Linked DNA regions of Chelatococcus sp. HY11. The main gene of each other region encodes a partner of the protein of the gene in region 2 in a complex. Links are inferred from orthologs where the notes say so. Each region holds a gene or a part of one and is shown on either strand. Other genes may lie near its edges.

Evidence for each region.
Region 1: the proteins of ccmB (region 2) and ccmE are in contact, whole or in part, in a solved structure (PDB 8CE8), measured with the Escherichia coli proteins. The link is inferred for Chelatococcus sp. HY11 from one-to-one orthologs.

Annotation. Positions count from the first base shown.
Region 1 is NZ_JAHBRX010000001.1:1,858,525-1,863,978, reverse strand. The notes cover bases 1,342-4,155. They hold ccmE (cytochrome c maturation protein CcmE), read left to right. Parts: upstream 1,342-2,423; coding sequence 2,424-2,888; downstream 2,889-4,155. Other genes in these bases: KIO74_RS08610 (heme lyase CcmF/NrfE family subunit), read left to right, coding at 2,885-4,155; ccmI (c-type cytochrome biogenesis protein CcmI), read left to right, coding at 1,342-2,267. In the rest of the region: KIO74_RS08630 (sensor histidine kinase), read left to right, coding at 1-155; KIO74_RS08625 (FkbM family methyltransferase), read left to right, coding at 242-1,024; more of ccmI, read left to right, coding at 1,164-1,341; more of KIO74_RS08610, read left to right, coding at 4,156-4,861; KIO74_RS08605 (cytochrome c-type biogenesis protein), read left to right, coding at 4,952-5,398. UniProt on the Escherichia coli protein: Heme chaperone required for the biogenesis of c-type cytochromes. Transiently binds heme delivered by CcmC and transfers the heme to apo-cytochromes in a process facilitated by CcmF and CcmH.
Region 2 is NZ_JAHBRX010000001.1:3,498,562-3,504,163, forward strand. What follows is about bases 1,352-4,313. They hold ccmB (heme exporter protein CcmB), read left to right. Parts: upstream 1,352-2,479; coding sequence 2,480-3,148; downstream 3,149-4,313. Other genes in these bases: acnA (aconitate hydratase AcnA), read right to left, coding at 1,352-1,526; ccmA (heme ABC exporter ATP-binding protein CcmA), read left to right, coding at 1,770-2,483; KIO74_RS15945 (heme ABC transporter permease), read left to right, coding at 3,209-4,003; ccmD (heme exporter protein CcmD), read left to right, coding at 4,014-4,313; KIO74_RS15955 (DsbE family thiol:disulfide interchange protein), read left to right, coding at 4,306-4,313. Also shown: more of acnA, read right to left, coding at 1-1,351; more of ccmD, read left to right, coding at 4,314-4,346; more of KIO74_RS15955, read left to right, coding at 4,314-4,929; KIO74_RS15960 (adenylate/guanylate cyclase domain-containing protein), read left to right, coding at 5,012-5,602. UniProt on the Escherichia coli protein: Required for the export of heme to the periplasm for the biogenesis of c-type cytochromes.

The sequences.
Region 1 (5,454 bases), 1.6 Mb from region 2 along the record:
TGCGACGTGGACGTCGGCTGGACGAGTCGAAGCCGGGCTCGGGCCTAGGCCTTGCGATCGTGGTGGAACTCGCCGGTCTTTATGATGGCTCCCTCAAGCTTGAGGATGCCCCCCTTGGTGGATTACGCGCGGTGCTGACCCTTCCGGCCACCTGACCGCGCGCGAAACGCGATAGCAATCGTGCAATTTGCGATGCTGCATCCATGGCACCCCCGTAATCTTCGCAAAATAGGGGCGTTTCATGAATAAATTGGCACTGAAAAAGCACATAAAAGCGATTGCCGTGCAGGTTCCACCTCTCCGGAGGCTTTTCCAGCAGCGCGACGAGGCAATGGTGCGCCTGGCGGAGATTGAGGCGCGACAAGCGCGGATCATACCCGATTGCGGAAAAGTGGCATTCGCCCACTGGGGCGAAGATGCCGTCATCGATTATCTGTTCCGAGATCGACCGTCAGGGCGTTATCTCGATATTGGCTGCTTCCACCCCGATTTGTACTCGAATACCCGGCTTCTCCATGCGAAGGGATGGAGCGGCGTGAATATCGATCCCAATCCCTTCATGATCGAGCAGTTCCGTGAACGCCGCCCAGACGACATAAACTTGAACATGGCTGTTGCGCGGGAGCGCGGCTGTCTTGACTTTTTCGTGTTCCACGAATGGGGGTCGAGCAATACGCTTTCTCCGGATTTCTCTGACAAGATCGCCGAAAGCCAGAAGATCCAGGTGCAACGTCGCATCCCTACAAAGGTTGTCACGCTTGCCGATGTGATGGAGGAATACTTCGCGCAAAGCGCGCCTGATTTCATGAATGTCGACGTCGAAAGCCTTGATCTGGAAGTCATTCAATCCAATGATTGGGAAAAATTCCGGCCAACGATCGTTGCGGTCGAAGATTTTGACTTCGATTTTTGCAATCCGGAGATGTCACCGATTTTTGCATTTATGAAATCGGTCGAATATAAGATGATTTCGCGGACGATCTATACCAGTTTCTTTAGCGAGCACACCTTCCGCATCGGCTGATGCAGGGCGAGGGGCGCCTGTGGCGCGGGCGTTTCTGCTGCCCATTAACAGGCTGATATTGCTGATGAAAAATCCCGCGACAGAATGTCGCCTGATCATGCCCTGAAGTCGGCCGGCATCCTGCTGTACAGAAGAGGGCATGGTGCTTTGGCTTGTCTTCGCCTTGATGATGGGCGCGGCTATTCTCGCCGTGCTCTGGCCGCTCTCGCGGCCGCTTTCCGTCGGTGGTCCATCGACGGGAGAAAAGTCGTTCGTCAAAGATCAGATCCGCGAAATTGAACGGGATGTGGCGCGGGGTTTTCTGTCCCCGGCGGAGAAGGACGTGGCGATCGCCGAAGTCGGGCGTCGCTTCCTGAAAGCCGTGGCGAACGAGCCATCCAAATCGCCGGCTCAAGGCGAATTGGCCCTTCGCCGTCGGCGCGCCGCATCGGCTGTAGCCCTGTCCATGATTCCGCTTGTCTCGCTTGCTTTCTACAGCTTGCGTGGATCTCCGCATTTGCCCGCCGCGCCGTTTTCCGACCGGATCGCGGATACTGCGCAGATGGACCTCCAGCAGGCCGTTGGACGGGTTGAGGCGCATCTTGCCAACGCGCCGGAGGATGGACGCGGCTGGACTATCCTCGCGCCGATCTACATGCGGATGGGCCGTTCGGACGACGCAGTGCGTGCCTATACGGCCTCTATTCGTCTGGAAGGTGACAACGCCGCACGCCGAGCTGGTCTGGCCGAGGCGCAGGTGATGAGCAGCGGTGGGCTCGTCACCGCGGATGCCCTTGAAAATTTCAAAGCCGCGCTGAAGCTGGAGCCCAAGCTCCCGAAAGCACGCTACTACGTCGCGCTGGCGGCTGAGCAGGATGGTCGCGTCGCTGAGGCCCTCAGCCTTTTCAGGGAGCTGCGGGGCGATGCTGGTCAGGATGACCCCTGGGCACCCATCGTCGATACGCATATCGCCAAACTGCAGCGCAATGCGCCCGCCGAGGCTATCGCTCGCTTGCCAGATGCCGAACGTGACGAGGCCATCCGGGGCATGGTCGCCGGCCTTGCGGCACGTCTGGAGGCTGACGGCGGCAGCATCGAGGATTGGGTCAGGCTTGTCCGGTCACAGATCGTGCTTGGCGCGAGGGCAGAGGCTCTGGCCGCGCTCACCAAGGCCCGGGAGCGCTTCAAGGACGACGAGGCCGCGCTGGCGCGGCTCGCTCCTCTTGCGGACGCGCTTCAGTCGTCATCGGATAAGTCGCCATGATGCCCAAGAGACGAGTCCCCGGGCGTTGGATCTCCAGACGTTGGCTCTCCTGGCGTTGGCTCCCCGAGGGGGGGATGCCGGAAGTGTGTATGCGGTGGAGGTTGCATAGCCTCTCCGCGAGTCTAAAAATTAGAGCCGCGATCCTCGTGAGTGCCAATGACCCGTAAGCAACGCCGCCTTTCCCTGATCGTTGCCGGCGGTGCGGTCATCGCCATGGCGCTGGCGCTCGTCCTGGTCGCGATGCGGGATACGATCGTATTCTTCCGTGCGCCGAGCGACATCGTGAGCATGGATATCAAGCCCGGTACGCGCCTGCGCCTTGGGGGGCTGGTAGCGGAGGGCTCCATTATGCGTGAGCCCGGGCAGCGGGTCGTTTTTGTTGTGAAGGACGCCAACCACGCCATCACCGTCAACTACACGGGTTTGCTCCCTGATCTCTTCCGTGAGGGGCAGGGCGTGGTGGCGGAGGGCGTGCTCGGCGCGGACCGGCGCTTCACGGCAGACAGCGTCCTTGCCAAGCATGATGAACGCTATATGCCCCGCGAGGTCGCCGACGCCCTGAAGCAGCAGGGGCTTTGGCAACATACGGGTGAGGCAGGTCAGGCCGGGGCGACGCAATGATAGTCGAACTCGGCCATTTCGCGCTCACGCTCGCTTTCGCGTTGTCGCTGGTGCAATTCGTCCTGCCGCTCTGGGGGGCTCTTGCTAACGACGAGCCCCTGATGAACGTCGCCGCTCCAGCGGCCCTCGGCACTTTCGTCGCGGTCGGTTTCGCTTTCCTTGCGCTCACATATGCCTACGTCACGTCGGATTTCTCCGTTCTCAACGTGGTCGAGAATTCGCACACGTTGAAGCCGATGCTCTACAAGATCACCGGTGTGTGGGGAAACCATGAAGGCTCCATGCTGCTGTGGATCTTCATCCTCGTGCTCTTCGCGGCGCTCGTCGCCATGGCCCGTCACTCGCTGCCCTTGCGCCTCAAGGCTTTGACGCTGAGTTTCCAGGCCTTGATCGCCAGTGCGTTCTTGCTTTTCCTTCTGGCCTCCTCCAATCCCTTCGCTCGGATCAGCCCGGCGCCTTTCGAGGGGCAGGATCTCAACCCGATCCTTCAGGATATCGGTCTCGCCATTCATCCGCCGCTCCTCTACATCGGCTATGTCGGCATCTCGATAACGTTCTCCTTCGCCGCCGCCGCCCTCGTGGAAGGGCGTATCGATGCGCTGTGGGCGAGGGCCGTGCGGCCCTGGACCCTGACGGCGTGGGTCTTTCTCACGCTCGGCATCGCGATGGGCTCCTACTGGGCCTATTACGAGCTCGGCTGGGGAGGCTGGTGGTTCTGGGATCCGGTCGAGAACGCGTCTTTCATGCCCTGGCTGGCCGCGACGGCGCTGCTTCACTCCACGGTCGTCATGGAGAAGCGGGATGCGTTGAAAGTCTGGACGATCCTGCTCGCGATTGTCAGCTTTTCGCTCTCGTTGCTCGGTACTTTTCTCGTCCGTTCAGGCGTGCTGACCTCCGTGCACACCTTCGCGACCGATCCCGCGCGCGGCGCCTTCATCCTCGGCATCCTCATCTTTTTCATTGGCGGCGCCTTCGCGTTGTTTGCGTGGCGTGCCCCGTTGCTGCGGCAAGGGGGGATTTTCGCGCCGGTGTCGCGCGAGGGGGCCCTCGTCCTCAACAACCTTTTCCTCGCGACAGCCTGCGCGACGGTCTTCATCGGCACGCTCTATCCGCTCGCTCTCGAGTCATTGACGGGCGAGAAGATCTCGGTCGGCGAGCCCTATTTCGAGGCGACCTTCCTGCCGATCATGCTGCCGCTGCTCTTCATCATTCCTGTTGGCCAGACACTGGCGTGGAAGCGCGGGGATCTGCTGGGAGCGGCCCAGCGGCTGATGGGGGCCTTCGCACTCGCCATCGCGGTGGCTCTGGCTGTGATCGCGATCACCGAGGGCGGCCCGGTCCTGGCCGTCGTGAGCATCGGCCTCGGCTTTTTCATCATCTTCGGCTCCCTGTCCGATACGCTCACGCGGTGCTGGCCGAAGGGCGCACAGCTCGGCGTTGTCTGGCGTCGTGCCGTTGGCCTGCCGCGCTCCGCATGGGGGACGACCCTGGCGCATGCCGGGGTTGGCGTGGTGGTGATCGGCATCGCTGCTTCGGCCTGGAGCACCGAGGACATCGCGCTGGTAAAGCCGGGCGGAACCGTCCAGACCGGTCCCTATACCCTGCGCCTGGACGGTGTGTTTCCTAGGGCCGCCAACAACTATCGCGAGGACGTCGCGCGTTTCACGCTTTCGCGTCACGGTCGCGATCTCGGCACCATGGAGGCGTCCAAGCGCCTTTATACGACGCGCGGCATGCCGACGACCGAGGCTGGTATCAGGACGATCGGTCTTGGACAGCTCTATGTGAGCCTCGGCGACAATGAAGCCGAAGGAGCCATTGGCCTGCGGGCCTATTGGAAGCCTTATGTGACCTTGATCTGGCTCGGTTCTATCATCATGGCCGCAGGCGGGGCGTTGTCCCTGACCGATCGGCGCATCCGTGTCGGCGTTCCACGCCGCCGCCTGGATGTCGCTGCCGTGCCCGCGGAGTAGGGGATGCGCGGCCTCTTGCTTGCAGCCCCTATCACTGTCTCTGGCCCGCGCGACCGGGCGCGGCGTGGGGGGGCTGCCTTTGGTGTCCTGATGGCTCTCCTCGTATTCCTGGCGGGGGGGCTTTCGGTGGGGCGCGCCGTCGAGTTTGACGAGATCTTGCCGGACAAGGCCATGGAAGCGCGGGCACGCGCGATCTCGTCCGGCCTGCGCTGTCTTGTCTGCCAGAATCAGTCCATCGATGATTCGAATGCGCCGCTTGCACGTGACCTGCGTATTCTCGTCCGTGAGCGTCTGAAGGCGGGGGACAGCGACGAGCAGGTCAGGACCTTCCTGGTCGCGCGCTACGGAGAGTTCGTGCTGCTCAGGCCGCCGGTGACGACGACGACGGTGCTGCTCTGGGGCGCACCGTTTCTCATCCTTGGCTGTGGAGCTATCGCCATCGCGCTTGGCGTCAGACGTCGACGCCGGCAGGCTCTCGCCGTTCCCCTGAGTGACGAGGAGAAAGCGCGGCTGGAGGCTGCACTCGGCGCCGATTGAGGCGTTTAGGCGGTGGAAAGGCTTGCGCTTTTTGCCTGTCCGATGGGCGCGTGAAT
Region 2 (5,602 bases):
TTGCCGATGCAGGTCGTGCAGCCGAAGCCGACGAGATTGAACCCGAGGGCGTCGAGATCGGTCTGCAGGCCGGAGGCGTTGAGATAGCCTTCGACCACCTGCGATCCCGGTGCCAGCGAAGTCTTCACCCACGGCTTGGACTTGAGGCCCTTGGCGGCAGCGTTGCGCGCCAGAAGTCCGGCCGCGATCAGCACGCTCGGGTTGGAGGTGTTGGTGCAGGAGGTGATGGCGGCGATGGTGACATCGCCATGACCGAGGGTGAAGTCGGCATCGGCAACGGCGAAACGCTTGGCAGCCTCGCCCGGCTTCTTGAACTCGCCTTCGAGGGCGGCGAGAAAGCCTTCCTTGGTGCCGGAGAGCAGCACGCGGTCCTGTGGGCGCTTGGGGCCGGCGAGCGATGGCAGCACGGAGCCGATGTCGAGCTCGAGGATGTCGGTGAAGACCGGATCCGGCGTGCCCACTTCGCGCCACATGCCCTGTGCCTTGGAATAGGCCTCGACCAGCGCGATGCGGTCGTCGGTACGGCCGGTCTCGTCGAGATAGGCGATGGTTTCACTGTCGACGGGGAAGAAACCGCAGGTCGCGCCATATTCCGGCGCCATGTTGCCGATCGTGGCGCGGTCGGCCAGCGAGAGATGGTCGAGGCCATCGCCGAAGAATTCGACGAATTTGCCGACCACGCCTTTCTTGCGCAGCATCTGGGTGACCGTCAGCACGAGGTCGGTCGCCGTGATGCCCTCGTTGAGCCTGCCGGTGAGCTTGAAGCCGATGACCTCGGGGATGAGCATGGAGACCGGCTGGCCGAGCATGGCCGCCTCGGCCTCGATGCCGCCGACGCCCCAGCCGAGCACGCCGAGGCCGTTCACCATGGTGGTGTGGCTGTCCGTGCCGACGCAGGTATCGGGATAGGCGACCGTTTCGCCGTCCTCGGTCTTGGTCCACACGGTCTGTGCGAGGTACTCGAGGTTGACCTGGTGGCAGATGCCGGTGCCGGGCGGCACGACACGGAAATTGTCGAAGGCCGACTGGCCCCATTTCAGGAAGCGGTAACGCTCCTGGTTCTGCTTGTATTCTTCCTCGACGTTCTTGCCGAAGGCGGCGTTGTTGCCGAAGAAATTCACGATCACCGAGTGGTCGATGACGAGGTCGACCGGCACCAGCGGGTTGATGCGCTTGGGGTCGCCGCCGAGATTGACCATGGCGTCGCGCATCGCGGCGAGGTCGACGACCGCGGGAACGCCGGTGAAGTCCTGCATCAGAACGCGTGACGGGCGATAGGCGATCTCGCGCTCGGCCGTGCCGCGGTTCACCAGCCAGTCCTTGATGGCGATGATGTCCTTCTTCGTGACGGAACGGCCGTCCTCGAAGCGCAGCAAGTTTTCGAGAAGCACCTTCATGGAGAAGGGCAGGCGGGAAATTCCCTCAAGGCCGTTCTTTTCGGCTTCCGGCAGGGAATAGTAGGTGTAAGTCTTGCCAGCCGCGACGATGGTGCGGCGGGAGGAGAAGCTATCGACGGATTTGGTCATCGCGTGATCCTTCGGGGATGGACGGCACAAATGTCTGGTGAGACGGACATGCCAGCCTGTTGCGCAAAAGCGCGCGCCGCCCCGGGGGTGCCCAGGTCCCCGCGCGTCACGCGCGCGGCGCAGCCTGCGCTCTATATAGAGAGTTTCGTGCCGGACTTCTAGACGAATGATAGTGATTCTAAACTGACCGTGAAGCCCTCACGGTCATTTCGCCCTCCCTTCCCGCCCAGAGGTTCGCCCATCTTGCGCCTTGAGATCGATCGTCTCTCCTGCCGCCGTTCTGGACGGCTGCTGGTCGAGCACCTTACGCTCACGGTCGCCGGTGGCGAAGCGCTTGTGGTGAGGGGACAGAACGGCGCGGGAAAGTCGACGCTGCTCGCGACCCTCGCCGGGCGGCTGAAGCCCGCCAGTGGCACGATCCGCCTGATCGGGGACAGCAGCTCGACCGAGCGACGCGAGGGAGAGGAGGATGCACCGCTCGCCGAACGGGCGGTCTTGGTGGGGCATCGCGACGGGCTCAAAACGGCGCTGACGGCGACGGAGAACCTCGTTTTCGCCGCCGCGATGCTGGGGGTGCCGGCGACACCGCCGCAGGCGGTTGCGGCCCTTGATGATCTTGGTCTCGTTCATGTGTCCGATATTCCTGTCGGATATCTCTCGGCGGGCCAGCGGCGGCGTGTGGCCCTGGCGCGGCTCATCCTTGTTGATCGGCCCGTATGGCTGCTCGACGAGCCCACGGCGGCGCTGGATGCCACGGCGCAGGAGGATCTCGCGCATCTGATGCAGCGGCAGCTCGCGCGTGGGGGCCTCATCGTCGCGGCGACACATCTGCCGCTGGGGCTCGACGGCGCGCGCGTGCTCACTCTCGGTGGCAAGAGTGACGGGCATGACAATAGCTCTGGCGATAGCCCAAGTGATGGGCCTGGCGATCTGGACGCCTGGGAGTTCAGCCGATGATGGCCGCTCTCCGCGCTCTTCTCGTCAGGGACCTGAAGCTCGCGGCGCGGGTCGGCGGCTCCGGCTTGCTCGGCGTCGTGTTCTTCCTGATGCTCGTCACGCTTATCCCCTTCGCGCTCGGGCCGGATCTCAACCTTCTGCGCCGCATCGGCCCGGCCATCCTCTGGATCGCGGCGGTGCTGGCCACGCTCATCGGCCTCGACCGGCTTTTCCAGGGCGATGAGGAGGATGGTTCGCTTGATCTCATGCTGATGTCGCAGGTGCCGCTCGAACTCACTGTCGTCGTGAAGGGCTTCGCCCATTGGCTCACAACGGGCTTTCCGCTGGCGCTGCTCTCGCCGCTGTTCGGCCTACTCCTGGCCCAGGAGCCCGATGCGATGCTTTCGGTCATGGCGACGCTGATGGTCGGCACGCCGGCCCTGACCTTCATCGGCGGCATCGGGGCAGCGTTGACGGCGACCCTGCCGCGCGGGGGGCTCATTCTGGCCGTCCTTGTGCTGCCGTTGATGATCCCCACGCTGATCTTCGGCGTCTCGGCGGCGCAGGCGGCGCTGGGGGGAACGGTGCCGTTCCTCACGCCCTTCCTCGTGCTCGCCGCGCTCAGCCTTGTCGCGATCGTGACCGGGGCGGTGGCGTCCGCGGCAGCGTTACGCGGCGGCGGATAGCAGGAGACCGTTGCGGGCGAGACTGTCGGCCGCTACATCACGATGATGCGGAGGAGCACCATGCCGACCAGCCTTCTATGGGGGCTCGCCAATCCCACGCGTTTCATGGCTCTCTCGGCCCGCGTTCTCCCTTGGATGGCGGGGGTGAGCGCCATTGTCACCGCCACCGGGCTCTATCTCGCGCTGTTTTCGTCGCCTACGGACTATCAGCAGGGTGAGACGGTCCGCATCATGTACATTCACGTGCCGGCGGCCTGGCTCGCGCTTGCCCTCTACACGATCATGAGCGCATCGGCGCTCGGCACGCTGGTCTGGCGTCACCCCCTGGCCGACGTCTCCCAGAAGGCAGCGGCACCGATCGGGGCAGCCTTCACGCTGCTGTGCCTCGTCACCGGCTCCCTCTGGGGCAAGCCCATGTGGGGTACCTGGTGGGTATGGGACGCGCGCCTGACCTCCGTGCTCGTGCTCTTTCTCATCTATCTCGGCATCCTCGCGCTCTGGCGCGCCATCGAGGAGCCGGGACAGGCGGCGCGTGCCGTTGCCATCCTTACCCTGGTCGGCTTCGTCAACATCCCCATCGTCAAGTTCTCGGTGGATTGGTGGAATACCCTGCACCAGCCGGCCTCCGTCATCCGCATGGACGGCGCGACGATCGACGCCAGCATGCTGTGGCCGTTGTTCATGATGGCGATCGGCCTGACGTTGCTCGCCCTCACGCTGCACGTATCCGGCATGCGCAGCGAGATCCTGGCGCGGCGGGTCCGCAGCCTCACCCTGAAGGCGGCCGATCAGTCCGCGGACCATCGCCGCCCGCTTCCGCTCGGTGCCGGCTCGGCCGGCGCGGGGCCGGCGTGAGGTTCCGGTGATGATCGCGCTCGATGCTCCCCATATCGGTTTTGTGCTCGCCGCCTATGGGGCGGCTGCCGTCATCGTGACAGGTCTTGTGCTACGCGCCGTCATGGACAGCCGGATGCAGCACAAAGCCCTCGACGCCCTGGCCGCACGCGGGGTGGCGCGCAACCGTATGCCATCGTCCGGCCATCCTCCGGGTGCAAGTGCCGTGCGGGATATCGGCGATAGCGGTGGCGGCGCCGGACATACATCATCGGCACGCGATGCCGCGAACCAGGATTCAAACGAGGGCAAAGAGCGTGGTGCTGCGCGATCCCACAACGACGGACGGAGCGATCGTCACTGACGAGGCGTCGCTGCGGAGGCGTCGCATCCTGCTCGCAGTTCCGCTCGTCATCTTCCTGGCGCTGGCCGTGCTGTTCGTGGTGCGGTTGTTCGCCGGCGATCCGGCCCGCATTCCGTCAGCCCTCATAGGACGGCCGGTTCCCGTCTTTTCCCTGCCGCCGCTCGAGGGCCTCGTGCGCGATGGCCAGCCCGTGCCGGGGTTGACCAACGAGAGCCTGCTGGCATCAGGGCCGAATCAGGTGACGGTCGTGAACATCTGGGCGTCCTGGTGCGCGCCCTGTCGCGAGGAACATCCACTCCTGATGAGCTTGGCGCAGGATCCGCGCGTCAAGGTCGTTGGAATCAACTACAAGGACAACGCTGAGAACGCCCGGCGCTTCCTGGGCGCGCTCGGCAATCCCTTCACGGCGGTCGGCGTGGATGCGGCTGGTCGCGCCTCGATCGACTGGGGGGTGTATGGCGTGCCTGAGACCTTTATCGTCAGCCGCGACGGACGCATTCAGCATAAACATATCGGGCCGTTAACCCACGAGGCTCTGCAAACGAGTATCAACGCAGCGATCGACAAGGCGGCCAAGCCCTGACGATTCGCTTCCCACCCGGCTGGCCGATCCTAGCGAGCGGTCACCGGCACCAGCAGGTTCCACCCCCGGACCACGGCCATCCATGATCGCCCGCTCCTTCAAGCTCCCTAAGGAAAGTGACGTCCTGCTGCTCAGCGCCGAGCTGAGCGCGGAGCGGACGGCGAGCCTCGTGCGTATGATCACGGGTATCGTTCTCCTGGCGGCGATCGCCTTCGTGGATCGCAAGAGCGACTTCTCGCCGATCGGTGAGCGGCAGGTTTTATACGCCCAGCTTACGGTGCTGACGTTGTTCCTGTCAGGGCTTCTCAGCTACGGGCTGGTGCGCGTCCGCCTCTGGCGGTGGTGGATGAGCTTTGGGACGGCGACGATCGACATGTTCATCGTCGCGTTCAACATCTGGCTCAACGTCTGGGTTACCGGGCTGACCGGCCAGTATATCCTGTCGTTTCCGATCATCGCGGCCCTGCCGCTGGTCTTTGCGAGCAACGCGCTGCGCCTGCGGCCGAGCGTCCAGATCTACACGACGGTTCTGCTCGTCCTGTCGATGGTCGCCGTGGGCATTTTCGCCGCGCCCGCGCAAATGACGTTCCCCCGTCCCCCCGAACTCATGGTGCAGGACCAATTCGGCTGGCAGCCGAATTTCGCGCGCGTCGTCATTCTGCTCCTCACTGGC